DNA from 2 places in the Cytobacillus kochii genome. Region 1 is predicted to be linked to the other one. Evidence: a T-box and tRNA genes for the amino acid it is inferred to sense, from the RefSeq annotation. Region 1 holds a T-box; the other holds one or more tRNA genes.

The links. A T-box is a leader RNA that pairs with one kind of tRNA and senses whether it is charged. The one in region 1 lies ahead of LG276_RS16970 (valine--tRNA ligase), so its partner is inferred to be a tRNA-Val.
Region 2: it encodes a tRNA-Val, which carries the amino acid that the T-box ahead of LG276_RS16970 (valine--tRNA ligase) is inferred to sense. The anticodon was not compared.

The regions. Positions count from the first base shown of each region.
Region 1 covers NZ_CP085254.1:3,300,704-3,315,719, reverse strand. Annotated here, with positions in the region: gene hemB (porphobilinogen synthase) at 1-513, shown strand, start outside; gene hemL (glutamate-1-semialdehyde 2,1-aminomutase) at 530-1,816, shown strand; gene spoVID (stage VI sporulation protein D) at 2,171-3,268, shown strand; gene ysxE (spore coat protein YsxE) at 3,379-4,446, shown strand; T-box leader at 4,756-4,993, shown strand; gene LG276_RS16970 (valine--tRNA ligase) at 5,070-7,715, shown strand; gene LG276_RS16965 (bifunctional folylpolyglutamate synthase/dihydrofolate synthase) at 7,788-9,086, shown strand; gene LG276_RS16960 (PilW family protein) at 9,214-10,761, opposite strand; partial or broken gene LG276_RS16955 (hypothetical protein) at 10,822-10,875, shown strand; gene LG276_RS16950 (hypothetical protein) at 10,906-11,187, shown strand; gene LG276_RS16945 (hypothetical protein) at 11,178-11,570, shown strand; gene LG276_RS16940 (hypothetical protein) at 11,567-12,736, shown strand; gene LG276_RS16935 (GspE/PulE family protein) at 12,750-14,438, shown strand; gene LG276_RS16930 (type IV pilus twitching motility protein PilT) at 14,404-15,016, shown strand, end outside.
Region 2 covers NZ_CP085254.1:3,614,653-3,629,668, forward strand. Annotated here, with positions in the region: gene glgB (1,4-alpha-glucan branching enzyme) at 1-565, opposite strand, end outside; tRNA gene LG276_RS18355 (tRNA-Glu) at 744-815, opposite strand; tRNA gene LG276_RS18360 (tRNA-Ser) at 819-909, opposite strand; tRNA gene LG276_RS18365 (tRNA-Asn) at 913-987, opposite strand; tRNA gene LG276_RS18370 (tRNA-Ile) at 998-1,074, opposite strand; tRNA gene LG276_RS18375 (tRNA-Gly) at 1,082-1,152, opposite strand; tRNA gene LG276_RS18380 (tRNA-His) at 1,155-1,230, opposite strand; tRNA gene LG276_RS18385 (tRNA-Phe) at 1,240-1,312, opposite strand; tRNA gene LG276_RS18390 (tRNA-Asp) at 1,332-1,408, opposite strand; tRNA gene LG276_RS18395 (tRNA-Met) at 1,412-1,485, opposite strand; tRNA gene LG276_RS18400 (tRNA-Ser) at 1,499-1,591, opposite strand; tRNA gene LG276_RS18405 (tRNA-Ile) at 1,598-1,674, opposite strand; tRNA gene LG276_RS18410 (tRNA-Met) at 1,688-1,764, opposite strand; tRNA gene LG276_RS18415 (tRNA-Ala) at 1,790-1,865, opposite strand; tRNA gene LG276_RS18420 (tRNA-Pro) at 1,888-1,964, opposite strand; tRNA gene LG276_RS18425 (tRNA-Arg) at 1,973-2,046, opposite strand; tRNA gene LG276_RS18430 (tRNA-Leu) at 2,062-2,150, opposite strand; tRNA gene LG276_RS18435 (tRNA-Gly) at 2,157-2,231, opposite strand; tRNA gene LG276_RS18440 (tRNA-Leu) at 2,251-2,335, opposite strand; tRNA gene LG276_RS18445 (tRNA-Lys) at 2,353-2,428, opposite strand; tRNA gene LG276_RS18450 (tRNA-Thr) at 2,443-2,518, opposite strand; tRNA gene LG276_RS18455 (tRNA-Val) at 2,535-2,610, opposite strand; rRNA gene rrf (5S ribosomal RNA) at 2,620-2,736, opposite strand; rRNA gene LG276_RS18465 (23S ribosomal RNA) at 3,010-5,942, opposite strand; rRNA gene LG276_RS18470 (16S ribosomal RNA) at 6,269-7,817, opposite strand; gene LG276_RS18475 (DMT family transporter) at 8,602-9,477, opposite strand; gene LG276_RS18480 (MgtC/SapB family protein) at 9,605-10,300, shown strand; tRNA gene LG276_RS18485 (tRNA-Ala) at 10,363-10,435, shown strand; gene LG276_RS18490 (SRPBCC domain-containing protein) at 10,753-11,583, shown strand; gene LG276_RS18495 (hypothetical protein) at 11,699-11,926, opposite strand; gene LG276_RS18500 (YolD-like family protein) at 12,047-12,334, shown strand; gene LG276_RS18505 (IS110 family transposase) at 12,615-13,853, opposite strand; gene LG276_RS18510 (class I SAM-dependent methyltransferase) at 14,316-15,016, shown strand, end outside.

The DNA.
Region 1 (15,016 bases):
GCAGGCGCAGATATTATTGCTCCTTCTAATATGATGGATGGATTTACAGTCGCTATTCGTGAGGGCCTTGATGAGGCAGGCTTTGAACATATACCTGTTATGTCTTATGCAGTTAAATATGCGTCTGCTTTTTACGGACCATTTAGGGATGCTGCTGGCAGTACACCACAATTTGGTGATCGGAAATCATACCAAATGGACCCTGCAAACCGCTTAGAAGCAATGAGAGAGGCAGAATCAGATTTAATGGAAGGTGCAGACTTCCTCATTGTAAAGCCTGGGATGCCTTATCTTGATATTGTTCGCGATGTGAAAAACAATATTAATTTACCACTTGTTACTTATAATGTAAGTGGCGAATACTCGATGGTAAAGGCCGCTGCACAAAATGGCTGGATTGACGAAGAAAGAATCGTGCTTGAGATGTTAACAGGGATGAAAAGAGCTGGTAGTGATTTAATTATTACTTATCATGCAAAAGATGCTGCCAAATGGATGAACTCACACAAATAAGAAAAGAGGGATGTTTATGCGTTCATATGAAAAGTCACAAGCCGCATTTAAAGAAGCAGTTAAATTGATGCCTGGTGGAGTAAACTCCCCAGTGCGTGCTTTTAAATCGGTTGATATGGATCCGATTTTTATGGAGAAGGGCCAAGGGTCCAAAATCTATGATATTGATGGTAATGAATATATTGATTATGTCCTTTCATGGGGACCACTCATTTTAGGACATGCTAATGAAAAAGTTGTTTCTGCGGTGAAGGAAGTTGCCGAAAATGGCACAAGTTTCGGGGCGCCAACGTTGATTGAAAATGAATTAGCACAGCTCGTCATCGATCGTGTTCCTTCAATTGATGTGATTCGTATGGTTTCATCAGGTACAGAAGCAACGATGAGTGCATTAAGATTAGCTAGAGGTTTCACAGGACGCAATAAAATAGTTAAATTTGAAGGCTGTTATCACGGTCATGGAGATTCTCTCTTAATTAAAGCCGGTTCTGGTGTAGCTACACTTGGATTGCCTGATAGTCCTGGTGTGCCTGAAGGTATTGCAAAGAATACGATTACAGTTCCATACAATGATCTTGAAGGTGTGAAATACGCTTTTGAACAATTTGGTGAAGATATCGCTGCCATCATTGTTGAACCTGTTGCTGGTAATATGGGAGTTGTTCCACCAGTAGAAGGATTTTTACAAGGGTTACGTGATGTGACAACTGAATACGGTGCCCTTCTTATTTTTGATGAGGTAATGACAGGTTTCCGTGTTGATTATAACTGTGCCCAAGGTTTCTTCGGCGTTACACCTGATTTAACTTGCTTAGGAAAAGTAATAGGTGGTGGACTGCCTGTTGGTGCTTACGGTGGTAAACGAGAAATTATGGAGCAGGTTGCACCAAGTGGCCCGATTTATCAGGCAGGTACATTATCAGGTAACCCGCTTGCGATGGCTGCAGGTTATGCAACATTAAGTCAATTAACACCGGATACGTATGCTAACTTTATTAAGAAAGCTGATAAACTCGAATTAGGCTTGAGAACAGTAGCAGAAAAATATGAGATTCCACATACAATTAACCGGGCAGGATCGATGATTGGTCTATTTTTTACAAATGAAGATGTCATTAATTATGATCAAGCGAGAACGTCTAATCTTGACTTCTTTGCCTCTTATTATCGTGAAATGGCACTTCAAGGCGTATTCCTTCCACCATCACAATTTGAAGGTTTATTCCTGTCTACAGCATTAACGGATGAAGATATTGATCAAACAATTGCCGCAGCTGAAAAGGCATTTGCGAAATTGAAATAAGTTTTTAGCGAACAAACTCCGGAATGGAATTGTTCGCTTTTTTATTCTCAATCGAAAGATGTCAATCTTTTAGAGAGTAGGGCAAAGAGAAGAGCAACGGTAGACAGAATGAGAAAAAGAGAGTTTGGTGCATTAAAATGGCTCACATCGAAAAATAGTCAAAGTGGAGAGTGGGAAAGATGTGAGATTTTAAATTCACAACACCTAAATTAATCTATTTCTCTTTAACAATATAGTTATTCTATCGAAGACGCGCTCCTTTCTAAGTAAAGTAATCATAATTCACTTTTCCTCCTCATAAAGTGTAAGAGAAAAGATGTTATTGTTTTGATGATATGGGAGGAGGAGTCGAATATGTCTCAAGGAAATCCGTCGAACTTGCGGTTTTCATTAGAGGAATCCGTTTGGTTTCAAAAAGGACAGGAAGTATCACAATTACTTTCGATTTCACTTGATCCGAATATAACGATTCAGGATAGTGAGCAGTATGTAACGATTCAAGGTGCACTAGAACTAACAGGCGAATATCATCGTGATGAATCAACCGAGGACAGTATGAATGAACCGCCATCTACATTAAGGTTTATCCAATCTGTGGAAGAAAGGGAAGAGGGGGTATGTGAGTTTACACACTACTTTCCTGTAGATATTACGATCCCGAATAACCGTATTGAGAGATTGGATGATATTGATGTCCAAGTAGAGTCATTTGATTATATGTTTCCTGAAAGAAGTTGCATGAAACTCCATGCTAATTTGACGATATCTGGTTTGTATGGTGACCAACAGCATGTGGCATATACTGAAGATGAGAATAACGTGCTTGAGCTTGATACGGTAGAACGTTCAACGGTTCAGGATCAAGAAGAAGAAGAAGACACCAGTCGTGAAGAAGAACAAACAGAAATTAACTTCTCCCTACCAGAGGAGAATGAAAAAGATGAAGATGTGTTTGTTGCTGAAGCGAAGCAGGAGCCAGAAGTGGTTGAAGAAGAACCGGTATTAAATCGATCCTTACCTATTCTTGAGCCTCAAGAAGAAGAACCCATTGATATGCCAGAGGTTTCTTTTATAGCTAATCGATATGAAGAGAAAAAGCAGGAAGCAGAAGAGATTTTTGAGGTTAAGCAAGTAGAAGAAACAAAACCAGTTCAAGAGCTTGAAGAAGTGACAGATGAGCTTGAATCCTCTTCAGAAGAAGTGAAACCACAAAAGAAAAAAGTAAAAGGCAAGAAAAGCATGAGTTTGACGGAATTTTTTGCTCGTAAAGAAGATGAAGAACAATTGACGAAGGTTAAGGTATGTATTGTCCAGCCTAATGATACGATTGATCTTATTTCAGAAAGATATGATGTGACACCACAAACATTAATGAGAGCCAATCAACTAGAATTGAATCAAGAAGTGCATGAAGGCCAAGTTTTATATATCCCTGTAGCTGTTACAAACTAGCGGGTAAGGGAGCACATTATGAGCAGATCTCCATCGGTCTGCTCGCATTTTTATCAGTGTCACTTGTTTACTTACACAGTTTAGGTAAGCGAGGAAAGTGAGTGGTCTAAGTGGCAAAGGAAAATAGATTAAAAAAATATGGTCCAATCTTAAAACACTATGCACTTGAGCCTAATTTCATCGAAAGTTTTGGTAGCGTTCAAAAAGTTTACTCTAGCAAAGGTGTTTTTTCTTTGAAAAAAATAAAAGCAAATCATGGTGCGGACTTCATACGTTATATTCAACAATTATACCAAATGGGGTACAACCGGATCGTCCCGATTTATCCGACGGTTGATGGTAGGTATGCCGTTTTACACAACCAAAAGCTGTATTATTTAATGCCTTGGCTACCTAATGAGATTAAAGAAGATCAATTTGAACGGCATCAACAAATGTTTAGAGAACTTGCTCGCTTGCATGTCTTAAGTACGAAAGAAGTGGAAGTTTCTAAGGAAGAACGTGAAGAGCATTATGAAAATACGTTACTAGAATGGGAAAAGCAGAGTGAATTTTTGGATGGTTTTATTGAAACATGTGAATCTAGGGAATATTTATCTCCTTATGAATTGATGTTTACACAATATTATAATGATATCGCTCAAGCGTTAACTTTCTCAACCAAGAAGTTAAAGGATTGGTACGAAAAAACGAAGGAAGAGGAAAAAGTTCGTACAGCTGTTATACATGGAAAAATTTCTACCGAACATTTCTTGTATGATGAGCGCGGATATGGCTATTTTTTGAATTTTGAAGAAGCGAAGAGAAGTTCACCTATGCATGATCTTCTTCCGTTCTTATCAAGGTCTTTAAAAACCTTTCCAAAGCGTGCCGACGATGCTGTCGATTGGATTTACACTTATTTTAAGCATTATCCGTTTAGAGAAGATGAAATGCTGTTATTTCAAAGTTATTTTGCTCATCCAGGGCCTGTCATTCGCGCAGCAGAAAAATATCATAATGGTAAGTCAAAAAAGAATGAAAGAAAGCATGTAGAGCATATACAAAGGCAATTTTGGTTATTAAAAAATACGGAATATGTGGCCATGAGAATTGATGAAATTGAGCGTCAGAAAAAACAAGCACAAGAAGCAGCTGAGAAAGCGAATGCAGAACAAGAAGGAGCCCAAAATGGATAAAAACTGGGCTCCTATATTCATTTTAAGAGAATCCCAATGGTAATTAAACGCCCGCTGTAAAAGCAAGGTCTATATCTAGGAGTATACCTTTCTACCTCTCCTCGAAAGTTTACATTTAGGTTGTGGATTTCTCTTTTGCATCCTCATCCCGCGCATAATTGCCTCATACATAGGCAGGCTCAAAATAGGAGCAATTTTTTTACAGGTTTGTTCCCTTTTTTCATTATCATGTATATAATAAAAAAAATTGGTCATCCTTATTGACTATAGTGACTGTTTTTAGGTAGTATTACTTTATATTCAAACAAATGAAAAGCTTTGATAGGGAAGAGTACATTGGCGCTTTGCTTTAAGAGAGGAAAATCAATTGCTGTGAGATTTTCTAAGCGAACCCATTGGAAGGTCGCCCTGGAGCTTCTTTCGTGAACGTAGGTTCTATTATTAGCGAAAGACGGGAACGCCGTTATCCATTCGAGAGTCAATTACTAAAGTTTATGGTAATTGAAAAAAAGGTGGTACCGCGGAAGCAACTCCATTCGTCCTTTTTGTGACGAGTGGAGTTTTTTATTTTGCTTTTGTTTGATTGTTAACGATAAGCGAATGTGAGAAAGGATGAATAGGCGATGGAAGAGAATAATATCACGATGCCAACAAAATATGACCCTCAGTCTATTGAACAAGGTCGTTATGATTGGTGGTTAAAAGGAAAATATTTTGAGGCAAAAGATGATCCGGAGAAAAAACCTTATACTATTGTGATACCGCCACCAAATGTAACGGGAAGATTGCATCTTGGTCATGCATGGGATACAACGCTTCAAGATATTTTGACGAGAATGAAGCGCATGCAAGGCTATGATGTTCTGTGGTTACCTGGTATGGACCATGCAGGTATTGCTACTCAAGCAAAAGTTGAGCAAAAACTTCGTGAAGAAGGAAAAAGCCGTTATGATTTAGGTCGAGAAGCGTTTGTAGAAGAAACGTGGAAATGGACGAATGAATATAAAGGACATATTAGACAACAATGGTCTAAGCTTGGTCTCGGTCTAGATTATAACCGTGAACGCTTTACATTAGATGAAGGGTTATCAGATGCTGTACAAGAAGTCTTCGTTGCTTTATATAATAAAGGCTTGATTTATAGAGGCGAGTATATTATTAACTGGGACCCTTCTACTCAAACAGCTTTATCTGATATAGAAGTTATCCATAAAGATGTGCAAGGGGCGTTCTATCATATGCGCTATCCATTAACAGATGGTAGTGGCCATATTGAAATTGCGACAACAAGACCTGAAACGATGCTAGGTGATACAGCGGTTGCCGTTCACCCTAAAGATGAGCGTTATCAACACTTGATTGGTAAAACGGTGAAACTACCTATTACTGGCAGAGAAATTCCGATTGTTGCAGATGATTATGTTGACATGGAATTTGGTTCAGGAGCAGTGAAAATTACACCAGCTCATGACCCGAATGACTTTGAAATTGGTAATCGTCATAACTTAACAAGAATTCTAGTAATGAATGAAGACGGGTCAATGAATGAGAATGCTGGCAAATATCAAGGGTTAGATCGTTTTGAATGCCGTAAACAAATCGTTAAAGATTTGCAAGAAGAAGGTATTCTTTTTGAAATTGAAGAGCATCTTCATTCTGTGGGTCATTCAGAACGTAGTGGGGCGGTTGTAGAACCTTATTTATCTACACAATGGTTTGTAAAAATGCAACCACTTGCGGATGCGTCGGTTGATTTGCAAAAGGGTGAAGATAAAGTCAACTTCGTTCCAGATCGTTTTGAAAATACGTATTTACGCTGGATGGAAAATATTCGTGATTGGTGTATTTCTCGTCAACTATGGTGGGGTCATCGCATCCCAGCTTGGTATCATAAGGAAACAGGTGAAGTATATGTAGGAACAGAAGCACCGAGTGATAGTGAGAACTGGAAACAAGATGAAGATGTGCTTGATACATGGTTTTCATCCGCGTTATGGCCATTCTCCACATTAGGTTGGCCGAATGAAGAAAGTGCAGATTTTAAACGCTATTATCCGACTGATGCGTTAGTAACCGGCTATGATATCATTTTCTTCTGGGTATCTAGAATGATTTTCCAAGGTATTGAATTTACTGGTGGTCGTCCATTTAAAGATGTACTTATTCATGGATTGGTTCGCGATGCGGAAGGTCGTAAGATGAGTAAGTCACTAGGTAATGGCGTTGATCCTATGGATGTAATTGAGAAATACGGTGCAGACTCCTTGCGCTATTTCTTATCAACAGGAAGCTCACCAGGCCAGGATCTGCGTTTCAGCTTTGAAAAAGTAGAATCTACGTGGAATTTTGCCAATAAAATATGGAACGCTTCTCGATTTGCCTTAATGAACATGAATGGATTAACTTATGATGAAATTGATTTAACCGGTGAAAAATCGGTTGCAGATAAATGGATTTTAACTCGCTTAAATGAAACAATTGAAACGGTAACAAGGTTGTCCGATCGTTATGAGTTTGGTGAAGTGGGCAGAATCCTCTATAACTTCATTTGGGATGATTTCTGTGACTGGTATATTGAAATGGCAAAACTGCCATTATACGGTGAAGATGAAGCAGCTAAACAGACAACAAGATCTGTTCTCGCTTATGTACTAGACCAAACAATGAGATTATTGCATCCATTCATGCCGTTTATTACAGAGGAAATCTGGCAAAACCTTCCTCATAAAGGAGAATCGATTACAGTTGCCTCTTGGCCGACTGTGAATGAAGAGCTTTCCGATAAGGCAGCAGCAGAAGAAATGAAACTGCTTGTAGAAATTATTCGTTCTGTACGTAATATTCGTGCAGAAGTAAACACACCATTGAGTAAGAAGATTGATATGCTCATCAAAACAAAAGATGAAAAAGTACAGAAGGTTTTAAGTAAAAATGTTGGTTATATTGAACGCTTCTGTAATCCTGAGCAATTAACCATTGCGATTGATGCAAAAGCACCTGATAAAGCGATGACAGCGATTGTTACTGGAGCAGAAATTATTCTGCCATTAGCAGGTTTAATTAATATTGATGAAGAAATTGCTCGTTTACAAAAAGAATGGGATAAGTTAAATAAAGAAGTAGAACGTGTTCAGAAAAAATTAAGCAATGAAGGTTTTATTAAGAAAGCACCTGAAAAAGTGATCGCTGAAGAAAAAGCGAAAGAACAAGATTATAGCGAAAAACGTTCAGCAGTTGAAGCAAGAATGAACGAATTAAAAGGTGAATAAGGTATAATAGGAGAGGAGGCGAAATATCGTCTCCTCTTATAATGGTTATATTAATAAAGGTGGCAGATAGAAATGTTTACAACATATGAAGAAGCAATTGGTTGGATTCATTCTCGTCTTCGTCTTGGGATCAAACCAGGATTACAAAGGATGGAATGGATGATGGAAAAGTTGAATCATCCAGAAAGAAGACTGAAGGTTATACATATAGGGGGAACGAACGGTAAAGGTTCGACACTAGCTTATATCCACTCAATCCTTGAAGCAGAAGGGATTATGGTAGGTACATTTACTTCTCCATATATAGAGCAATTCAATGAACGGATTACATTAGGCGGCAAGCCGATTTCTGATAAAGATATTGTCCAGCTAGTGAATGATATTTATCCGCTTGCAGTAGAGCTCGAAGGATCAGAACTAGGAGAGCCATCTGAATTTGAAATTATAACAACAATGGCGATTCATTATTTTGCCCATATTGAACCGGTTGATATTGCTTTGTTTGAAGTAGGATTAGGTGGCAGACTAGATTCAACAAATGTCCTTCATCCCCTATTATCTATCATTACAAATACCGGTCTTGATCACACAGCGATATTAGGTGATACGATTGAGAAGATTGCCTCTGAAAAAGCTGGGATTATAAAGCCTGGAACACCAATTATTACTGGTGTTAAGCAAGATGAGGCAGTGGCTGTTATCGAAAAGACAGCAAAAGAAAAACATGCAAAACTTTATCAAGCAAATAAGCAATTCCAAGCGGAGCATATCGTATCGACAGAAGTAGGTGAGGCCTTTTCTTTTCAGAATACATTTAGTCAAAGAGACTATTTAGAAATATCGATGCCAGGTGTTCATCAAGTAGAAAATGCCAGCTTGGCGTTGATGGCGATTGATTTTCTGAATCAATATTTTTCCTTTGTGATTTCAGAAGAAAGCATAGGGAGAGGCTTGAAGAAAACGTATTGGCCCGGTCGTTTTGAGCGCGTGGCAACAGGCCCACTAACGATTTTAGACGGAGCACATAATGAAGAAGGAATGGCTGCTGTTTGTGACGAATTAGAAAAGCGCTATCACGATCGTGATATTTATTTTATTTTTGCAGCATTAAAGGACAAACCACTGCAAGGCATGATTCAAAGAATGGAGGATTGTGCGAAAGCGATTACTTTTGTAGGGTTTGATTTCCCTCGTGCGGCAAAAGCTGAGGAACTGTCTGCAATCAGTCAAAAGAATCATCATTTAGTTACAGCTGATTGGCAAGAAGCAATAAAAGAAACGAAAGAAATGATGCGTGAAAATGATGTTTTAGTGATTACAGGTTCCCTATACTTTATTTCTGAAGTAAAGCGTTTTTTCGCTCATCAATAATGATTGGTTACGATGGATATTGCTCGTAGCCGTATAAGTAAAGGGCGTCAAATAGCTTTTAGAATCGCCCTTTACTTTTTAATTGACCAACATGAATAGAGCAATTGGCGTTTTATTATTATGTGTCTTATTCAAGAGGGAAATCCTTTTCTTGAGCAAAAAAATCACTAATCGGGATATAGTTCACTGTTGTTCCCCCATTCATAAGGTAAACGCCATTTTTAGCAATGATACTACCATTAAATTCTCCTCCATAAAAGGTTACACTTCCATATGGAGCAAATACAACTCCGCTAAATCGTTCAATCCATTGACTTTGTGAACCGATATATACATCACCGGTAGCAATAATTACTGCTTTTGAAAAGGAGTTTATATAACGGTATTTTTCGTCAAGATATGGAGAAATGGTAATATCTCCTCCAAATAATTTCATATTTTCACTTTTTACTGAGGAACCATAGCCATTTGCTTCATACCATCCTGCTGGTTTGGTTTTAAGAAGAGGGTAAGAAGGGATGCTACAACTCGTTAACTTTTCTAAAGATGTTCCTTTTTGATAAGCGGATAAATTTATATTATTCGGATGATACAATTCTCCAACATATGTTGCTAAAGCGGAAGGAGAAAAGGATGGAGTCCAATCAACCGTCAAGTCTTGATGAGAAAAAAGCGCCTTCTCAAAGTAAGCATCTTTGATGTAAGTGTCACCACCAATATGTACGATATCTTTATATGTTCCTCCAGGTAACACTGCATCCTTCATTATGGTTAGAGGTTGATAAAAAGTCGTATCCTTAATATTGGCCCTTCCATTCACAACGGTATGACCATATATAGAACGTCCACCTGTGGCTGAAAAGTCGCCGTTAATACAAACTTGCCCTGGCTTTGAGGCTGATCCTAATCCTGCACTACCTCCTTGTAAATTTACATCTCCATCTATAAATAGATTAGAAACACTACTTAAGGCCCCGCCATTAATGTGGGTAGTTTTTAATGAATCCCCAATATATATGGTTGCATCGCTACCATTGATTCGGTTACCATGAAAGGCAAATGAGGAACCATGGATAAATAGTTGACTTTCAATCATACATTGATAGAAGCTGTCAGAGCAAGTAGAATTTTCTCCTTCATTAGGGTCCTCGCCATTATCATCGCCCCCTCCTCCGTCGCCGGGATTCTCCTCGTTTCCAGAATCCTCCTCTTTATCTCCTAACAGCAGTTTGTTTATTTTAGTATGAACACTGAAAGTATCTTCTCCGCCTGCAAGAGTGAATTGAACATCAATTACATCACTAGAAATGAGGCAATCCTCAAGAGGTTTCACATCATCTTCATGATAACTACAATAAGGATCTGCTCTGCTTTGATTAGCAGGTTTAATCGAGATGTCTTTGAAGTGAATATCATTTCTTAATAGTAAAGAAGGTAGCGATAAAGAATATTGTGGCGTTGTTGCATATTTTACTTGATGTAAGTCTCTTAAATAAGCCATAATGAGGTTAGATTCTTGCCTTAAATTGACAGAAGTAAAAGTCTTACTTTTTGTTTTCTCTATTGAAATAAAAGTACCATAAATCACAGAACTAATAATTGAAAGGATAGCAATGGTCGCTAGTACTTCAATTAATGTCATACCTATGTTATTTTTATAGTTATATTTACCCATTTCTTTATACCCCCTTTATACCTTTATTTTACATAATAATTATTTGGAGGTGAATGAGAAATTTTTAAACTATTAAAAAAACAAAAGGGGATAACGCTAATTGAAGTCATTGTTTCTCTTTCGTTAATTACAATTGTACTTACTGTGTTTATTTCTGTCTTTATCAATGCAAACGGACAAATAACAAGAACGGAGGCTGATTTTACTGCAATACAACTAGCAGAGAAAGCATTAATAGAGGGAACGTGCGGTCAAGAAACTGTTGATATAAACGAACAAGAATATGTGATTAAAGTGATTCAAAAGATGGTGGAAGAAAAAGCTATTTTGAAGGTTACTGTCTCTACTGGAAAGGAAGGAGATGAGCCTTTAGAGGAACTCTATGGTATATCACAACTTGAAGGTGAGGGTTCAAGGTGCGAGTAAAGGAAAATGGCGAAAAGGGGTATGCACTTGTTACTGTTCTTTTGATTATATTGTTGCTATTTATTATCATCCCACCGCTTTTGTTAGGTGTCCTTCAATCAACCAAACAAATCACACAAAGTCAATTTGATATCCAACATCATCGTTTGATTGAAGTAGGAGTAACCCTATTTTCTACCCAAGAAGGGAACAAGGCGATCGCGCTATCTGACCATCACTGTGTGGTTTTCGCTACAAATACATCTTGGGTTGAGATAGGAGATGAGACGAGTGCTTGTACCTGTGACAATGCATTGGATATAGAAGGGTTAGGTATCATCCCTATTTATAAAAATAAGTGCGGAGCTGCAATGGCGTTCGTACATGAAGGTGAAGAAAAATGAAAGCAAGAATAATTCTAACAAGTATTGTACTAATTCTTTTGCTCATCATCGTTTGGCAGTATGTTGCTCATGCCACTCCTCCTTCTATTCATTCAAGTAAAACGAAAGTGGCAGATGTGGTCATTAAAGGTTTAAGTGAAGGAGAAATAAAAAGTAAGTTACTGCAAAAAGTTGAACAATGGCGAAATAAAGCACAAATAAAGGTTACCTATCTAGATGAAGAATGGATACTTGACCCGCAATTATTTCGCTTTAACGTGGAGGGTACTGTTAAAGAAATAACAGAAGGAACAAATCATCCACTTTTTGTTGAATATGATAAGCAATTGTTTTATGAGCGTGTAGAAGAATTATTTTCACAATTGACGTTGAATGAAGAAGAGATGAATAAAATCTATGAGGACATGGTAGATAAAGTTAGTAGATTAGAAACATCCTTTAATGTGCAAATAGAGGAGTACTTACCAGTAACACTGGTACAAGAACCACTCGCTCAAGTTGTACTACAAGTAGATGATGATTGGAGTGGCTATGCCCAATCCGTTGCTATCGATAAACGTTCCCTTTTCTCTGTGTTAGATCAATTCGGTGAGGAAAATGATCTACCTATAATAGCAACAGGCATTTATCAACTTATTTTACATACGAATTTTTCCATTGAAGAAAGATACATTCAAAATAAGCTTCCAAGCTTTACTGAGGCAGGATATGAAGCTTACGTGGACAAGAAAAGACAACATGATTTCAAATTCTACAACCCTCATACTGTCAATTATACAATCAAAATAGAAGAGAGCAGGGGGAGGATGTATTTTACTTTATTGGGGCCACCATTTATTTATGATTATGAGGCTGTAATAAAAGAGACGGAGCAAATTGAGCCACTGACAAAGGTATATAACCAAGAAGGGTTAGAAGACGGTGCGAAAATCATTGAAGAAGGTGCCATGGGTATACGGGTTGTCATTGAGCGCCAAAAGCGAAAAGGTATGTTCATAGAGACATTTGCTAGATTGAAAGATTATTATCCCCCCATATCTACAATTGAATGGAGAGGTGACGGTAGGGAAGAAGAAGAGAACAAAGAAGTAACAAAGGATTCAAATGAAGAAAGTGAACCGCGTGATGATTTATGGGGGATAGAGGGCGAAAAAATGGAGAAATAAAGGAGGAAATCTCTTGCGCAAAAAATTAGGCGAATTATTAATAGATGCTGGTGTCATCACCCATGGAGCATTAGAGAAGGTATTACGGGAAAAGAACAAGAGTCAAAAGCTTGGGGATGCCTTACTACAAAGCGAATTAATAACGGAGAAACAACTCATTCAAGCGCTCGAGTGGCAATTGGGCATTCCTCATGTGGACTTAACGGCTTATCCAATCAATCCCTCTATTTTGCAACTTATCTCAATGGAAGTGTCGAAGAGAAATCTTGTCATTCCTTTAAAGCTTGAGGGTGACCATCTCCTCGTGGCGATGGCGGACCCTCTAGATTACTATACAATTGATGATCTTCGTTTAACAACAGGGTATAAGATTCATCCGGCCATTGCTGCTAAAGATGATATTGTTCGTACGATCCATCGCTATTATCGAGATGAACCTAAAGAAGAAGTGGCAGCTGGGAGTGAAAGGAAAGGAAAGCAAAGAAGTAGAAGGAATGCACCGATTATCCAGTTAATAGATCAATTATTAAGTAGTGCCATTGCCATGAAGGCTAGTGATATTCATATAGATGCACAAGAAAACAGTGTTGTTATTCGCTTTCGCGTTGATGGGTTATTACATCGAGAGCGGGAATTACCGAAATCTATCCAAAATGAACTATTTTCAAGAATTAAAATTATGGCAGAGTTGGATACAACCGAGCAAAGGATAGCACAAGACGGACGTGTCAAAATACCAATTGATTATCGCACGGTCGATATAAGGGTGTCTCTTATTCCGACGGTTCATGGGGAAAAAGCGGTATTAAGAATATTAGATCGGCAGGAGCGGCTTATGCAGTTCGAACATCTTGGCTTTCAAAAAGAACATTTAATGCAAATAAGGCAGATGATTCAGCAACCAGCAGGTATCGTTCTAATTACAGGACCAACTGGTGCTGGAAAAACATCCACCTTATATGCCGCCTTACATGAATTGAATAAAGAAGAAGTCAATATCATTACGATCGAAGACCCTGTTGAACAAATTCTAAAAGGAATCAATCAGCTACAAGTTCATAAGCAAGTGGGGATGACCTTTGCTAGTGGATTGAGATCTATATTAAGGCAAGACCCAAATATCATCATGATCGGTGAAATAAGAGATCAAGAAACAGCCCAAGTCGCTATAAGGGCAGCTTTAACAGGGCATCTCGTTTTAAGTACTCTCCATACAAATGATAGTGTGTCAACGGTGATGAGGTTAATCGATATGGGAATTGAACCTTTTCTTGTGAGCTCAGCATTAAATGGTGTGGTTGCTCAAAGATTGGTACGCAAAGTCTGTCTTGAATGTAAGGAAACCGTTACACCGACTTCGTATGAACAAACGGTATTTGCTAACAAAGGAATTGAACTCGAAAACTTACAAAGAGGGAGAGGTTGCAGTCATTGCCAGATGACAGGGTATAAAGGGAGAATCGCTTTACATGAAGTTTTTACATTAAACGACGCTTTGCGAAAAATCATTACTACTGATCATGATACTACTACATTAAAAATCGCAGCGAAGAAAGCTGGGATGAGAAGCTTATTAGAAGACGGATTGCATAAAATCTCTCAAGGACTGACCACTTTAGAGGAAGTGTTAAAGGTAACGATGTTAGAGGAAGGGGGGAGTTTAGGGAATGAAAATGATAGATTTGTTAACGAGCGCGTATAACAAACAGGCATCTGACTTACATATTAGTGTAGGGACTCAACCGATTATTCGTAACAATGGTGTGCTAGAAAGAATCACAGAGGAAGTATTAACACCACAGGCGACTGAGGAGATGGCTAAAGAAATCATTCCTGTTCATCTATGGAAAAAATTTAAAGAAAAAGGGGAATTAGATTTCTCATATGGCATTCCTGGTTTATCACGTTTTAGAGTGAATGCTTATCATCAAAGGTCATGTATAAGCCTCGCAATTCGTGTTGTTCCAGTCAGCATTCCAACATTGAATCAGCTTTCTTTACCGCCGGTGTTAGCTAAAATAGTTGAGCAACCACAAGGGCTTTTCTTGGTGACTGGACCAACAGGTAGCGGCAAATCAACAACATTAGCGGCTATTATTCAACAAATGAATGATACTTTATCTAAGCATATTATCACTTTAGAAGATCCGATTGAGTATTTACATAAACATCATCGGTCAATTATTAATCAGAGAGAAGTCGGTTTTGATACACAAAACTTTGCCAACGGGCTGCGGGCTGCATTAAGACAAGACCCTGACGTCATATTGGTGGGTGAAA
Region 2 (15,016 bases), 310 kb from region 1:
CAATATGTGTAAAACCATGCTCCTTTACGTAAGGAATGATTTCTTCTGCTAGTTCACTGTATGTCAATAAAAGGCCATTCCTCTTTTTCCATGTACCTAGATGCATCTCATATATCATCATAGGTTCTGAAAATGCTTTCCTTTGTTGTTTTTCCTTTTGCCAGCCTTGGTCCTTCCATTTGTAATCTTCTAAAGAATAGACAATCGAAGCAGTTCTGGGTCGTAATTCTGAACAAAAAGCAAAAGGATCAGCCTTTAAAAAAGTTTGTTCATCCTTGTTCTTAATTGCATATTTATAAATTTCTCCTGTTAAATCTCCATCTAGCTGAATTGTCCATATCCCCTCATTATTTACTTTTTCCAATGAAAAACCTTCGCCATTCCAATGATTAAAAGAGCCAACTAATGATATTGAGTAGGCATGTGGAGCATAGATAGTAAAGCAAGTAACCCAATTATCTCCTTCTTTATGACGGTGTGATCCAAACAGTTCGTATGCCTTAAATAAGCTTCCTTCATGAAACAAGTGCATTTCGAATTCAGTGGGGTATGCAGTTGTATTCATTCTAATTCATTCCACTCCTTGTATTACATTACTCTTTCTTAATTAATTCGTCTTAAGTATAAAAATCCCTTGTTAATTTTCAAATTATTTCGACATCTAATGACAGATAATATAACATCCAAAAGTGTTAGCCACATAAAAAAGAAGCTGTCAACATAAGTTGACAGCTTCTTTTTTATGACCCCTACGGGATTCGAACCCGTGTTACCGCCGTGAAAGGGCGGTGTCTTAACCGCTTGACCAAGGGGCCAACTGGCGGAGAAGGAGGGATTTGAACCCTCGCGCCGGTTGCCCGACCTACACCCTTAGCAGGGGCGCCTCTTCAGCCACTTGAGTACTTCTCCATATGGCTCCGCAGGTAGGATTCGAACCTACGACCGTTCGGTTAACAGCCGAATGCTCTACCACTGAGCTACTGCGGAATAATATAAATGGTGGGCCTAAATGGACTCGAACCATCGACCTCACGCTTATCAGGCGTGCGCTCTAACCAGCTGAGCTATAGGCCCCTATTTAAGCGGGTGAAGGGAATCGAACCCTCATCATCAGCTTGGAAGGCTGAGGTTTTACCACTAAACTACACCCGCAATGGGGCGGCTGATGGGAATCGAACCCACGAATGTCGGAACCACAATCCGATGCGTTAACCACTTCGCCACAACCGCCATAAAAGATGGCTCAGGACGGAATCGAACCGCCGACACAAGGATTTTCAGTCCTTTGCTCTACCGACTGAGCTACTGAGCCAAAATAATAAATATGTAAATGGCGGTCCGGACGGGACTCGAACCCGCGACCTCCTGCGTGACAGGCAGGCATTCTAACCAACTGAACTACCGGACCAGATTGCGGGGGCAGGATTTGAACCTGCGACCTTCGGGTTATGAGCCCGACGAGCTACCGGACTGCTCCACCCCGCGATAATAATATGAATGGCGGAGGAAGAGGGATTCGAACCCCCGCGGGCTTTAACACCCCTGTCGGTTTTCAAGACCGATCCCTTCAGCCAGACTTGGGTATTCCTCCGAATAATGGTGGACCTTGTAGGACTCGAACCTACGACCGGACGGTTATGAGCCGTCTGCTCTAACCAGCTGAGCTAAAGGTCCATCATTCTATCTATGGTAGCGGCGGAGGGGATCGAACCCCCGACCTCACGGGTATGAACCGTACGCTCTAGCCAGCTGAGCTACACCGCCATAGAATATATTGTATAAAATTAATTGGTGGAGCCTAGCGGGATCGAACCGCTGACCTCCTGCGTGCAAAGCAGGCGCTCTCCCAGCTGAGCTAAGGCCCCTAAAATAAATATGTATATCTAGTGGTCGGGAAGACAGGATTCGAACCTGCGACCCCTTGGTCCCAAACCAAGTGCTCTACCAAGCTGAGCTACTTCCCGAAACATAACGCGCCCGAGAGGAGTCGAACCCCTAACCTTTTGATCCGTAGTCAAACGCTCTATCCAATTGAGCTACGGGCGCTTAATTTTAAAAGAATGGTGCCGAGGACCGGAATCGAACCGGTACGGTAGTCACCTACCGCAGGATTTTAAGTCCTGTGCGTCTGCCAGTTCCGCCACCCCGGCACATATTGGAGCGGAAGACGGGATTCGAACCCGCGACCCTCACCTTGGCAAGGTGATGTTCTACCACTGAACTACTTCCGCAAATATTTAAAATGAAAAATGGTGCGGGTGAAGGGAGTCGAACCCCCACGCCTTGCGGCGCCAGATCCTAAGTCTGGTGCGTCTGCCAATTCCGCCACACCCGCATATTAAGATGATCAAATGGTGAGCCATGAAGGACTCGAACCTTCGACCCTCTGATTAAAAGTCAGATGCTCTACCAACTGAGCTAATGGCTCGTACAAAGCACGAGTGGTGCCGGCCAGAGGACTTGAACCCCCAACCTACTGATTACAAGTCAGTTGCTCTACCAATTGAGCTAGGCCGGCAAATACACACAAAAAATGGTGGAGGATGACGGGATCGAACCGCCGACCCTCTGCTTGTAAGGCAGATGCTCTCCCAGCTGAGCTAATCCTCCAATATGTATGCCCGGCAACGTCCTACTCTCACAAGGGGACAGCCCCTAACTACCATCGGCGCTGAGAAGCTTAACTTCCGTGTTCGGTATGGGAACGGGTGTGACCTTCTCGCTATCGCCACCGGACTTTTTAAAGACATTTATTATTATAACGTCTTTTATGAAAATTTCAAGAGAAATTTTAAATCATTCTCTGAAAACTAGGTAATGTTGAAGAAGATATTTATTGAGTAATCGCCTGAATGCGTGCTGTAGGCTACTACTTACGTAGTGCTGTCCAGCTGCGGCGCCTAGGTGCTCGAGGTCATAAGTCAAATTTGTCATGAGGTTAAAGAACAACCTCCTGTCAAATCCGTCTTATGCTTGTCGCACCTGTGCAAGGCGCCTCCGCATTTCGAATTGGTTAAGTCCTCGATCGATTAGTATTAGTCAGCTGCATGTGTCGCCACACTTCCACCTCTAACCTATCAACCTGATCATCTTTCAGGGATCTTACTAGCTTGCGCTATGGGAAATCTCATCTCGAGGGGGGCTTCATGCTTAGATGCTTTCAGCACTTATCCCTTCCGCACATAGCTACCCAGCGATGCCTTTGGCAAGACAACTGGTACACCAGCGGTGCGTCCATCCCGGTCCTCTCGTACTAAGGACAGCTCCTCTCAAATTTCCTGCGCCCACGACGGATAGGGACCGAACTGTCTCACGACGTTCTGAACCCAGCTCGCGTACCGCTTTAATGGGCGAACAGCCCAACCCTTGGGACCGACTACAGCCCCAGGATGCGATGAGCCGACATCGAGGTGCCAAACCTCCCCGTCGATGTGGACTCTTGGGGGAGATAAGCCTGTTATCCCCGGGGTAGCTTTTATCCGTTGAGCGATGGCCCTTCCATGCGGAACCACCGGATCACTAAGCCCGACTTTCGTCCCTGCTCGACTTGTAGGTCTCGCAGTCAAGCTCCCTTGTGCCTTTACACTCTACGAATGATTTCCAACCATTCTGAGGGAACCTTTGGGCGCCTCCGTTACTCTTTAGGAGGCGACCGCCCCAGTCAAACTGCCCACCTGACACTGTCTCCCATCCCGATAAGGGATGTGGGTTAGAATTTCAATACAGCCAGGGTAGTATCCCACCGACGCCTCCACCGAAGCTAGCGCTCCGGCTTCTAAGGCTCCTACCTATCCTGTACAAGCTGTACCAAAATTCAATATCAGGCTACAGTAAAGCTCCACGGGGTCTTTCCGTCCTGTCGCGGGTAACCTGCATCTTCACAGGTACTATAATTTCACCGAGTCTCTCGTTGAGACAGTGCCCAGATCGTTACGCCTTTCGTGCGGGTCGGAACTTACCCGACAAGGAATTTCGCTACCTTAGGACCGTTATAGTTACGGCCGCCGTTTACTGGGGCTTCGATTCAAAGCTTCGCGTGAGCTAACCTCTCCTCTTAACCTTCCAGCACCGGGCAGGCGTCAGCCCCTATACTTCGCCTTGCGGCTTCGCAGAGACCTGTGTTTTTGCTAAACAGTCGCCTGGGCCTATTCACTGCGGCTCATCAAGGCTTTAACACCCTAATGAGCACCCCTTCTCCCGAAGTTACGGGGTCATTTTGCCGAGTTCCTTAACGAGAGTTCTCTCGCTCACCTTAGGATTCTCTCCTCGCCTACCTGTGTCGGTTTGCGGTACGGGCACCTTATTCCTCGCTAGAGGCTTTTCTTGGCAGTGTGGAATCAAGAACTTCGGTACTAAATTTCCCTCGCTATCACAGCTCAAGGTATATGACCATGGGATTTGCCTCATGGTCCCTCTAACTGCTTAGACGCACATCCAATCGTGCGCTTACCCTATCCTCCTGCGTCCCCCCATCACTCAAACAGAATACGGTGGTACAGGAATATCAACCTGTTGTCCATCGCCTACGCTTTTCAGCCTCGGCTTAGGTCCCGACTAACCCTGAGCGGACGAGCCTTCCTCAGGAAACCTTAGGCATTCGGTGGATGGGATTCTCACCCATCTTTCGCTACTCATACCGGCATTCTCACTTCTAAGCGCTCCACCAGTCCTTACGGTCTAGCTTCAACGCCCTTAGAACGCTCTCCTACCACTGAACATCAACGATGTTCAATCCACAGCTTCGGTGATACGTTTAGCCCCGGTACATTTTCGGCGCGGAGTCACTCGACCAGTGAGCTATTACGCACTCTTTAAATGGTGGCTGCTTCTAAGCCAACATCCTGGTTGTCTAAGCAACTCCACATCCTTTTCCACTTAACGTATACTTTGGGACCTTAGCTGGTGGTCTGGGCTGTTTCCCTCTTGACTACGGATCTTATCACTCGCAGTCTGACTCCCATGGATAAATCTTTGGCATTCGGAGTTTGTCTGAATTCGGTAACCCGATGAGGGCCCCTAGTCCAAACAGTGCTCTACCTCCAAGATTCTTACGCATGAGGCTAGCCCTAAAGCTATTTCGGAGAGAACCAGCTATCTCCAAGTTCGATTGGAATTTCTCCGCTACCCACACCTCATCCCCGCACTTTTCAACGTACGTGGGTTCGGGCCTCCATCCAGTGTTACCTGGACTTCACCCTGGACATGGGTAGATCACCTGGTTTCGGGTCTACGACCACATACTCATTCGCCCTATTCAGACTCGCTTTCGCTACGGCTCCGTCTGTCCAACTTAACCTCGCATGTAATCGTAACTCGCCGGTTCATTCTACAAAAGGCACGCTATCACCCATTAACGGGCTCTAACTACTTGTAGGCACACGGTTTCAGGATCTCTTTCACTCCCCTTCCGGGGTGCTTTTCACCTTTCCCTCACGGTACTGGTTCACTATCGGTCACTAGGGAGTATTTAGCCTTGGGAGATGGTCCTCCCTGCTTCCGACGGGATTTCTCGTGTCCCGCCGTACTCAGGATCCACTCTGGAGGGAACGAAGTTTCAACTACAGGGCTTTTACCTCCTATGGCGGGCCTTTCCAGACCTCTTCGTCTATCTCGTTCCTTTGTAACTCCGTATAGAATGTCCTACAACCCCAAGAGGCAAGCCTCTTGGTTTGGGCTAATCCCGTTTCGCTCGCCGCTACTCAGGGAATCGCGTTTGCTTTCTCTTCCTCCGGGTACTTAGATGTTTCAGTTCCCCGGGTCTGCCTTCCATACCCTATGTATTCAGGTATGGATCCTATCCCATAACGGATAGGGGGTTTCCCCATTCGGAAATCTCCGGATCAAAGCTTACTTACAGCTCCCCGAAGCATATCGGTGTTAGTCCCGTCCTTCATCGGCTCCTAGTGCCAAGGCATTCACCGTGCGCCCTTATTAACTTAACCATTGTTCGGCTTGCGATAAGCTACGCATTTCGGCGTCAGTTCACTCGTCAACATCCTCATGTGCACAAGACGCACACTCCGGTGTTTCCTCGCTCGCTTCCTTGAACTACTTGCTTCTCACAACCCTCACGGTTGTGTTTATTAAAAAAAGTTTAGTATCTTAAATCAATCTATAATAATAGAGAGAAAAAATAACTAAGGTGGCGATTACTCGGTAATCTTCTTCATTACATTATCTAGTTTTCAAAGAACGATTGAATCGAGAGATTATACTCTCAAAACTGAACGAACAGTCCAACATCAAGTTAATTCCGTATATTCCTTAGAAAGGAGGTGATCCAGCCGCACCTTCCGATACGGCTACCTTGTTACGACTTCACCCCAATCATCTGTCCCACCTTAGGCGGCTGGCTCCAAAAGGTTACCCCACCGACTTCGGGTGTTACAAACTCTCGTGGTGTGACGGGCGGTGTGTACAAGGCCCGGGAACGTATTCACCGCGGCATGCTGATCCGCGATTACTAGCGATTCCGGCTTCATGTAGGCGAGTTGCAGCCTACAATCCGAACTGAGAATGGTTTTATGGGATTGGCTAAACCTCGCGGTCTTGCAGCCCTTTGTACCATCCATTGTAGCACGTGTGTAGCCCAGGTCATAAGGGGCATGATGATTTGACGTCATCCCCACCTTCCTCCGGTTTGTCACCGGCAGTCACCTTAGAGTGCCCAACTGAATGCTGGCAACTAAGATCAAGGGTTGCGCTCGTTGCGGGACTTAACCCAACATCTCACGACACGAGCTGACGACAACCATGCACCACCTGTCACTCTGTCCCCCGAAGGGGAAAGTCCTATCTCTAGGATTGTCAGAGGATGTCAAGACCTGGTAAGGTTCTTCGCGTTGCTTCGAATTAAACCACATGCTCCACCGCTTGTGCGGGCCCCCGTCAATTCCTTTGAGTTTCAACCTTGCGGTCGTACTCCCCAGGCGGAGTGCTTAATGCGTTTGCTGCAGCACTAAAGGGCGGAAACCCTCTAACACTTAGCACTCATCGTTTACGGCGTGGACTACCAGGGTATCTAATCCTGTTTGCTCCCCACGCTTTCGCGCCTCAGCGTCAGTTACAGACCAGAAAGTCGCCTTCGCCACTGGTGTTCCTCCAAATCTCTACGCATTTCACCGCTACACTTGGAATTCCACTTTCCTCTTCTGCACTCAAGTTCCCCAGTTTCCAATGACCCTCCACGGTTGAGCCGTGGGCTTTCACATCAGACTTAAGGAACCGCCTGCGCGCGCTTTACGCCCAATAATTCCGGACAACGCTTGCCACCTACGTATTACCGCGGCTGCTGGCACGTAGTTAGCCGTGGCTTTCTGGTTAGGTACCGTCAAGGTACCGGCAGTTACTCCGGTACTTGTTCTTCCCTAACAACAGAGTTTTACGATCCGAAAACCTTCATCACTCACGCGGCGTTGCTCCGTCAGACTTTCGTCCATTGCGGAAGATTCCCTACTGCTGCCTCCCGTAGGAGTCTGGGCCGTGTCTCAGTCCCAGTGTGGCCGATCACCCTCTCAGGTCGGCTACGCATCGTCGCCTTGGTGAGCCGTTACCTCACCAACTAGCTAATGCGCCGCGGGCCCATCTGTAAGTGATAGCAGAACCATCTTTCAATCTAATTATATGTATAAATAGATATTATCCGGTATTAGCCCCGGTTTCCCGGAGTTATCCCAGTCTTACAGGCAGGTTGCCCACGTGTTACTCACCCGTCCGCCGCTAATCTTTGGGAGCAAGCTCCCTCAGATTCGCTCGACTTGCATGTATTAGGCACGCCGCCAGCGTTCGTCCTGAGCCAGGATCAAACTCTCCAATAAAGTGTTTGATTAGCTCGTTTGCACCTATGGTGCTTTGTTGCTGATAAATCAGCTTTTTTAGAATTACGCTTGACGTTTTACGTTCGTTCAGTTTTCAAAGAACAATCTCGTTCGCTTCAAAAGCGACTTTATTATCATAACATCCCGTCTACATCACGTCAACCATTTTTTTAAATAATTTAAGTGATTTAAATTAGTAAATTTTTCTTTTATCGGGAACAAAAATAACTATATCATGATTAAAAAGTGTTTGCAATATAATTTTTAAAGTTTTATTCAAGTTTTTCATATTTTTATTAAGTATGGTAGCTATCATATAGTTAAGCGTTTCCATTTATTGATAATCACAAGAAACTATTGATTATCTTTGCTTTACTTATATATAGATACTCTTCGATTATTCTTCCCTTTTTCTAAGCCCCGTCTTAACTCAATAAGTAATCCCTCTTTCTCTTCATACTTATCATAGATAGTTGTCATAAAGTTGAAAATGGGTCATATAATCTACTAATCTCATTCTATTATATATGAAAGGTGTGAATAGAGCTGGAAGATGTAGCACTATACGTATCAGTAATTATGGCCCTTTTTTTATTTTCATTCGCTTATGTGGAAGGTATTCGCATCGCTAATTCACCAGGTAAAGTATATGGAGGAACTTTCATCTTCACCGTAACAGCAGCATTTATTTTTAGTAGATTATCCTATTTATTTATATAAAAAAGGTGAGCTCATTCTTGGCTCACCTTTTGCTTCATTTCTTAATACTTGAACTTCAATATGCCTATAGTCGTTTCTTTCTTGTCCTTCTTTCATCTATTAAAAAGAAAGATAGCCCTACTATAACAAATAGCCCACCCAAAATTTGTGTCCAAGCTATTCTTTCTTGTAGTACAAAATAAGCTAAAATGGCTGAACCCACAGGTTCAAACAAAGTCGCCATCGAAATAACAGAAGTACTTAAATACTTTACAGACCAATTAAATAATGTATGGCCTAATAATGTTGGAAAAAGTGCTAAGAGAATTAAAAAAATCCAGTCATTTACTTGATAAGGATACAAAGGTTGTTTGTTAAGCATGACATAGATAAAAAGTGTCAATGTACTAATACTGTATACAATAAATGTATAAGTAATGAGCGATACTCTTTGACGGACGGTCTGCCCAAACAGTAAATACCCTGTTACTAGCCCACAGGCGATAAGTGCTAACAAATCTCCATAGAGCGCCCTTTCACTTAGTAGAAAATCACCCCAGCTAATAATGATACAACCGCCTATCGCAGTTATAGTTGACAAAATGGATTTCCAAGAAGTTTTTTCTTTAAAGAAGAGATAAGTACCTATAAATGCAAAAATCGGTTGTAAGGCAACTAACACAGTCGAGCTAGCAACCGATGTGTATTGAAGAGACTCAAACCATAAAATAAAATGGAAAGCTAAAAAAATACCCGCAATGATAGAAAACAGCCAATCCTTGATTGTAATATGACGAATTTCATGGACATATTTTAAAAGAAATATTGGCATCATAAGCACGACTGAAAAAAGGAGACGATAAAAAGCAATAATACCAGGGGGAGCTGAAATCAACTTTACAAAAATGGCTGAAGTTGAAACTGAAACAACACCTATAGCTAATACAAAAAACGGATTCATCTTCACTACCCCATGCTATCACCTTGTCTCTATTATATTGTTATTTAGGTATAGACTATTTTACACCTTAAACCTATAGTAAAGGTATCTAATTTAAAATTTATTAAATGATAAAGCAGGCGATAATATGTACGGATTAGAAATGGATGTCCTAATAAAGTTAGGGATTTCAGCTGTGCTTGGTCTTATTATAGGACTAGAAAGAGAACTAAAACGTAAACCAGTTGGCTTAAAAACAAGCCTAGTCATTTCAATCGTTAGCTGCCTTCTCACTATTGTGTCAATAGAATCAGCATACATATTTCCAGGTAATGACGATATTAATATTACAATGGATCCTTTACGTTTAGCAGCTCAAATTGTATCAGGAATTGGCTTTCTTGGCGCAGGGGTCATATTGAGGAGAGGGAATGATAGTATCTCCGGCCTCACAACAGCCGCCTTAATTTGGGGCGCAGCCGGGATTGGTATCGCTGTTGGAGCTGGATATTACATGGAGGCTGTTGCAGGCGTCGTATTACTTATTATTTCAGTTGAAGTTGTTCCCTACTTATTAGGGCTTATTGGCCCAAGACAACTACGAGAAAAAGAGATTACGATGAAAATGGCAGTTGAAACGAAGGAACAGATCACGACTATTATTCATACCATTAAAGAGCAGCAAGCGGCTATTCGCAGGATGAGAATTAAAGATACTGAAGAGGGCTACCCACAAGTTTATTTAACTATTGCAGTTGATTATCGTAAAAAAACAACTGACTTTTATCATACAATTTCTCAAGTGCCAGGAGTAAAGTCGATGGAAATAGAAAGCTTGCACTAATTTTTTTATTTTTGACTATTGAAAAATATTCATTCTCTCGCTATAATTTCTATATATCTAGCGGGGGATTAGCTCAGCTGGGAGAGCGCATCGCTGGCAGCGATGAGGTCAGGGGTTCGAGCCCCCTATTCTCCATACCAAGAAGCCTTGATTTATCAGGGCTTCTTTTATTTTTCCCTATTTATGATTTATCCCCTAAGTTCCCTTTGCCGTCATTTTGCCGTCAAAATTCATTTTTTTATATTTTTTTATGATTTAAATGACACTTTCTACCTGCTTAAGTACATTCAAAATTAATTCCTTATTATTCAACAAACGGGGCATTTAACGGAATAAGGTATATCAATAGAAAGTTGGTAATGGATGGTGAAATGAAATATAATTGAGTATATTAAGCTGGTCGTCCACACTTAAGAGGCATATATACTTAAAAAGTCTAGGAGTGATAGATGATGAATCCCAAAATTGATATTGTAACAATTCCTGTTGAGAATTTAGATCTGTCAACAGGATTTTACAGAGAAGTATTCGCTCTTCCAGAAGATAAAATTTCATCGGGTGAAGATCACGTTGCTTTCTTTCTAGAAGGAGAAATGTCTTTAGTTTTGTATGAGCGTTCAGGGTTCGCTCAGATGACTGAACAGCATGAAGATAATCTAAACGCTTCTAGCGTTATTTTCAGTCACACCGCTAAAGATACTAAGGAGGTTAATTCCATTCTTTCACGTGCATTAAGAGCTGGCGGCACGGTTACGAAAGAAGGTACCGCAGATGATTGGGGATATACAGGCCTTTTTAAAGACACAAATGGATATACTTGGGAAATAATGTCTTGGCTCGAAACGGATGATACGTACACTATAGAAGTAAACAGAGAATATAAGTATAAACCAGAAATTCTATTTGATGCTTGGACATCCCCTCAAATACTTAAGGACTTATTCGGGCTTACAGAAATTGATATGGATGTTCGTGTTGGGGGAAGCTTTCGTTTGGCTACAAATCAAGTTAAGGAATTACCTGGAATGCATACTGAATCTGGAGAGTATAAGGTTATTGAACCATATAAACGCATTGAAAAAAGCTGGAATTATGAAGGACCAATGTCACCAGACAAAACGCTAAACTCAGAAATTATATTAGAGTTTAATGAGACTCAACCAAATGTTACAAAAGTCGTTTTGCGTGAAATAAGCTCCTTTCTTTCTAATGTTGATAAAAGGAATCAAGCCAGAGATAAATGGACACATGCATTAATTGAGATTGATGCTCTCCTCGAGTAAATAATATCGTGTTATCAATCTTCCATTAAACCAGCTAATAGTAGGTAGCTGCTTATTCAAGATCGAGCGCGATTGTGGAGTAATCGTCCCTTTTCTTATATAACTAACGTGGGCTTTAGTGAAATAACCTCATATAAAATTCAAAAGCCCCTCTTATTAAAGAGCGTTTTTTATTGATAAAATATCTATAGACTCCTTGTATAGAATCTCTTTGCCACAACAATATTAAAACTTCAGTTTTCTCCCTATGTGCCTCAACTACTGCATTCCCCAGCTCTTCTAATTCAAATTCATCCCTTGAAGGTCTTTGCGGTTTTGACTTTTTCGGCATTTTCACTCCCATGATTAAGCTCCTCTCCTTACTTTCCTGACTGGACCAATCGATAGGACATTACTTACCTTAAAAGTGCGCTGCTCTCTTATGATTCGTGATCGTGGAAAAATGAAATGGCAAGGGTTCTTTATGAGCGAACACACCGAATTACTTAAGCAGATACCCGCCGAATATGAAAAAGTGAAAAAGCCAGAGTTAGATGAGCAACAACTTCAAGAAATACAGATAATAACAATGGAATCATTAAACTACACCCTTACAATCAAAATGACCATCTGGATTGATGGATTCACAAAAACTTATGAGGGCATAGTCGATAAAATCGACCATATTAATATGTACATTCATTTGGAAACGAACGATTTAAAAATCTTAAAATTTCACATAGATGAAGTGATATCAGTCGAAAGGGTATAACAACATGACTAGGATTAATGAAACCGATCGTGATGTGCTAGAGCAAGCTATATAATTTTTTTCAATCCAAGAATTAAGAATAAGTGTGAAAATGTTAAATTTTCATTTGACATAAGAGGTACTTTAAAGGGGAATTCTTCAACTAAACCAGCTAATAGTTTGTCAACATTTTTCAATAAAAAGATTAATAATGTCATGATATACTAAAATTGAACATGCCAAATCACCTTCCTCTATTTTGTAATTGGAAGGTTTTGTTGTATTTAGTGAGATATAGTTTTTAATCTATATCTTGGAAGTTAGTTCTGCTTTTTAGTAAGGCGTAAATCCAATGTAAGAGTTTATTTACACAGGCTATAACTGCTACTCTGAAGGGTTTTCCTTCTTCACGTTTCTTATCGTAAAACTCTCTTAATCTTTTATTACGTGCTATTATCTCATCAGTCGTTTTTTTCTTACGAGAATCACGAATACCACTTTGAACAGCCATATATAAGGCATGACGAAGCCTACAAGAACCTCGTTTGGTAATTCGGTTGACTGATGCGGTAAACTTACCTGAAGAGTAAACGCTAGGATCTACTCCAGCGAATGCAACGAGCTTTTTGGCATCACTGAACCGATCTATCTCTCCAATCTCGGATATAATCGTGGCGGCGATTTTCTCTCCGATTCCAGGGATAGACTGAAGTATATGATATTCTTCAATTTCTTTAGCGAGGGCATCTATTTCAGCTGCAATCTTAGATAGATGCTCTTGATATTGAAGAACCATATTAACTAATAGCTCGAGATTAAAAATATGACTCTGATACAGGTTGTTCTGAAACGGGTTACGAAGGGCTGCATCTTTTAATTTCTCTGCTCGTTCTTTTGCCCAAAGTTCTGAACGACTCATACATAACGAACCTATCTTCTCTGATAATTCTTTCTCACTTACACTTAAAACTGCCTCTGATGTAGGGAATGCTAATAAGGTAAGTAACGATACCTTTGAATATAAACTTCCAAATACACCTCGATATTCAGGAAATACTTGATCCAACAAAGAGTGCAGCTGTAACTTAGTTTTTGCTGAAATTTCCGCAATACTTTCTTGTTGTCTTGTAAGGTTACGAAGGTTTAATAGTTGAATACCTCGTTTTTTATAAGGTTCTAATTCTTCTTTATAGAACAGCTCACAAAGGTGATAGGCATCGACTGCATCTGTTTTAACCTTTCGCAAACTTGAACTCTTTGCTCTGTGTGAAATAAGAGGATTGACAACAATATAAACATAATTTTGCTCCTCAAGGAAATGAATGACAGGAATATGGTAGTGTCCAGTTGATTCTAAAACGACCGAAGGTTGATAACCACCAGCTGAACTCTCAACCTCTTTAAGGAACTCTAATAAACTACCTAATCCTTCAGTAGTATGTTTGATACTAAAGCTCTTACGATAAGGTCTACCTTTATCTAAAAATGCTTGAACCTGACTTTCACCTTTTGATACATCCAGACCAATGACTGGATTCATACAATATCTCCTCCTAGAAATACATCATTTGTCGGTAACCCCTAAAGCTTCTTGTAATGTCATAGGTTCGCTTGTTAAACGGGATCTCTTTGTCCCAACCAGCCTGAAACATGTTTATACAAGTAGGGGGTGAACAGTTTAGCTAACGGGATTTATTCCCACGGGTGCGACGTTCTACCCCGACTACCGTTATCATAAGACCATATAAAAATAGGTCAACCAGAAAAATCTGGCTAACCTTATATTACGAACGGGTGCAAGAGTTAAAAATGAGGATCGCTAGAGCGTTCTTTTTTTCTTGTTTAACAAACGTAGCATGTTTGTAGTACAGTACGGATTTTTCAAAAGTAGTTTAACTATAATAAAAACTTATAAAAATAGATAAATAATTCTAAATTTTACTACAATTATTAATAGTGTAGAATTAAAATTGAGAACAGTTCAAAAAAGGGGATGCTAAGTATGGGGATTGATTTTCATAAAGATGAAAATCGTAAGACTTATGCGACTCGAAAAGCAGATAAATCGTGGATGGATGCTATAAAGGAGCTTGTACCAATACAACAAATTTCTAATGCATTAGATATAGGGTGTGGTGGAGGAATTTATTCTAAGGCATTAACTGATATGGGCGTAAAATCTATTACTGGTGTCGACTTTTCCAATGCAATACTTGAAGGTGCTAAAGAAAACTGTAAAGATTATAGGAACATAACTTTTAAACAAGGAAATGCTTTACATACGGAATTGGAAAGTGGCTGTTATGATTTTTTGCTTGAAAGAGCATTGATCCATCATATAGGCGATTTACAGCATTGTTTTATGGAGGCATATAGATTATTACAAGATAATGGATACTTCATTATTCAAGACCGTACGCCCGAAGACTGTTTATTAAAAGGGAGTGACAGTCATATAAGAGGGTATTTCTTTGATTTATTTCCAAAGTTAATAAGTAAAGAAACTAAACGGAGATATAGTAGCCAATATGTTGAGGAAGCACTTCAGCAAGTAGGGTTCAGAGAGATTCAAGAAGTTAAATTATGGGAAATTCGAAGGGTGTATGATTCCAAAGAACAATTACTTCAAGATTTAAGCAAAAGAACAGGAAGAAGCATTCTACATGATTTAGAAGCTAGAGAATTGAAAGTATTAATTAACTA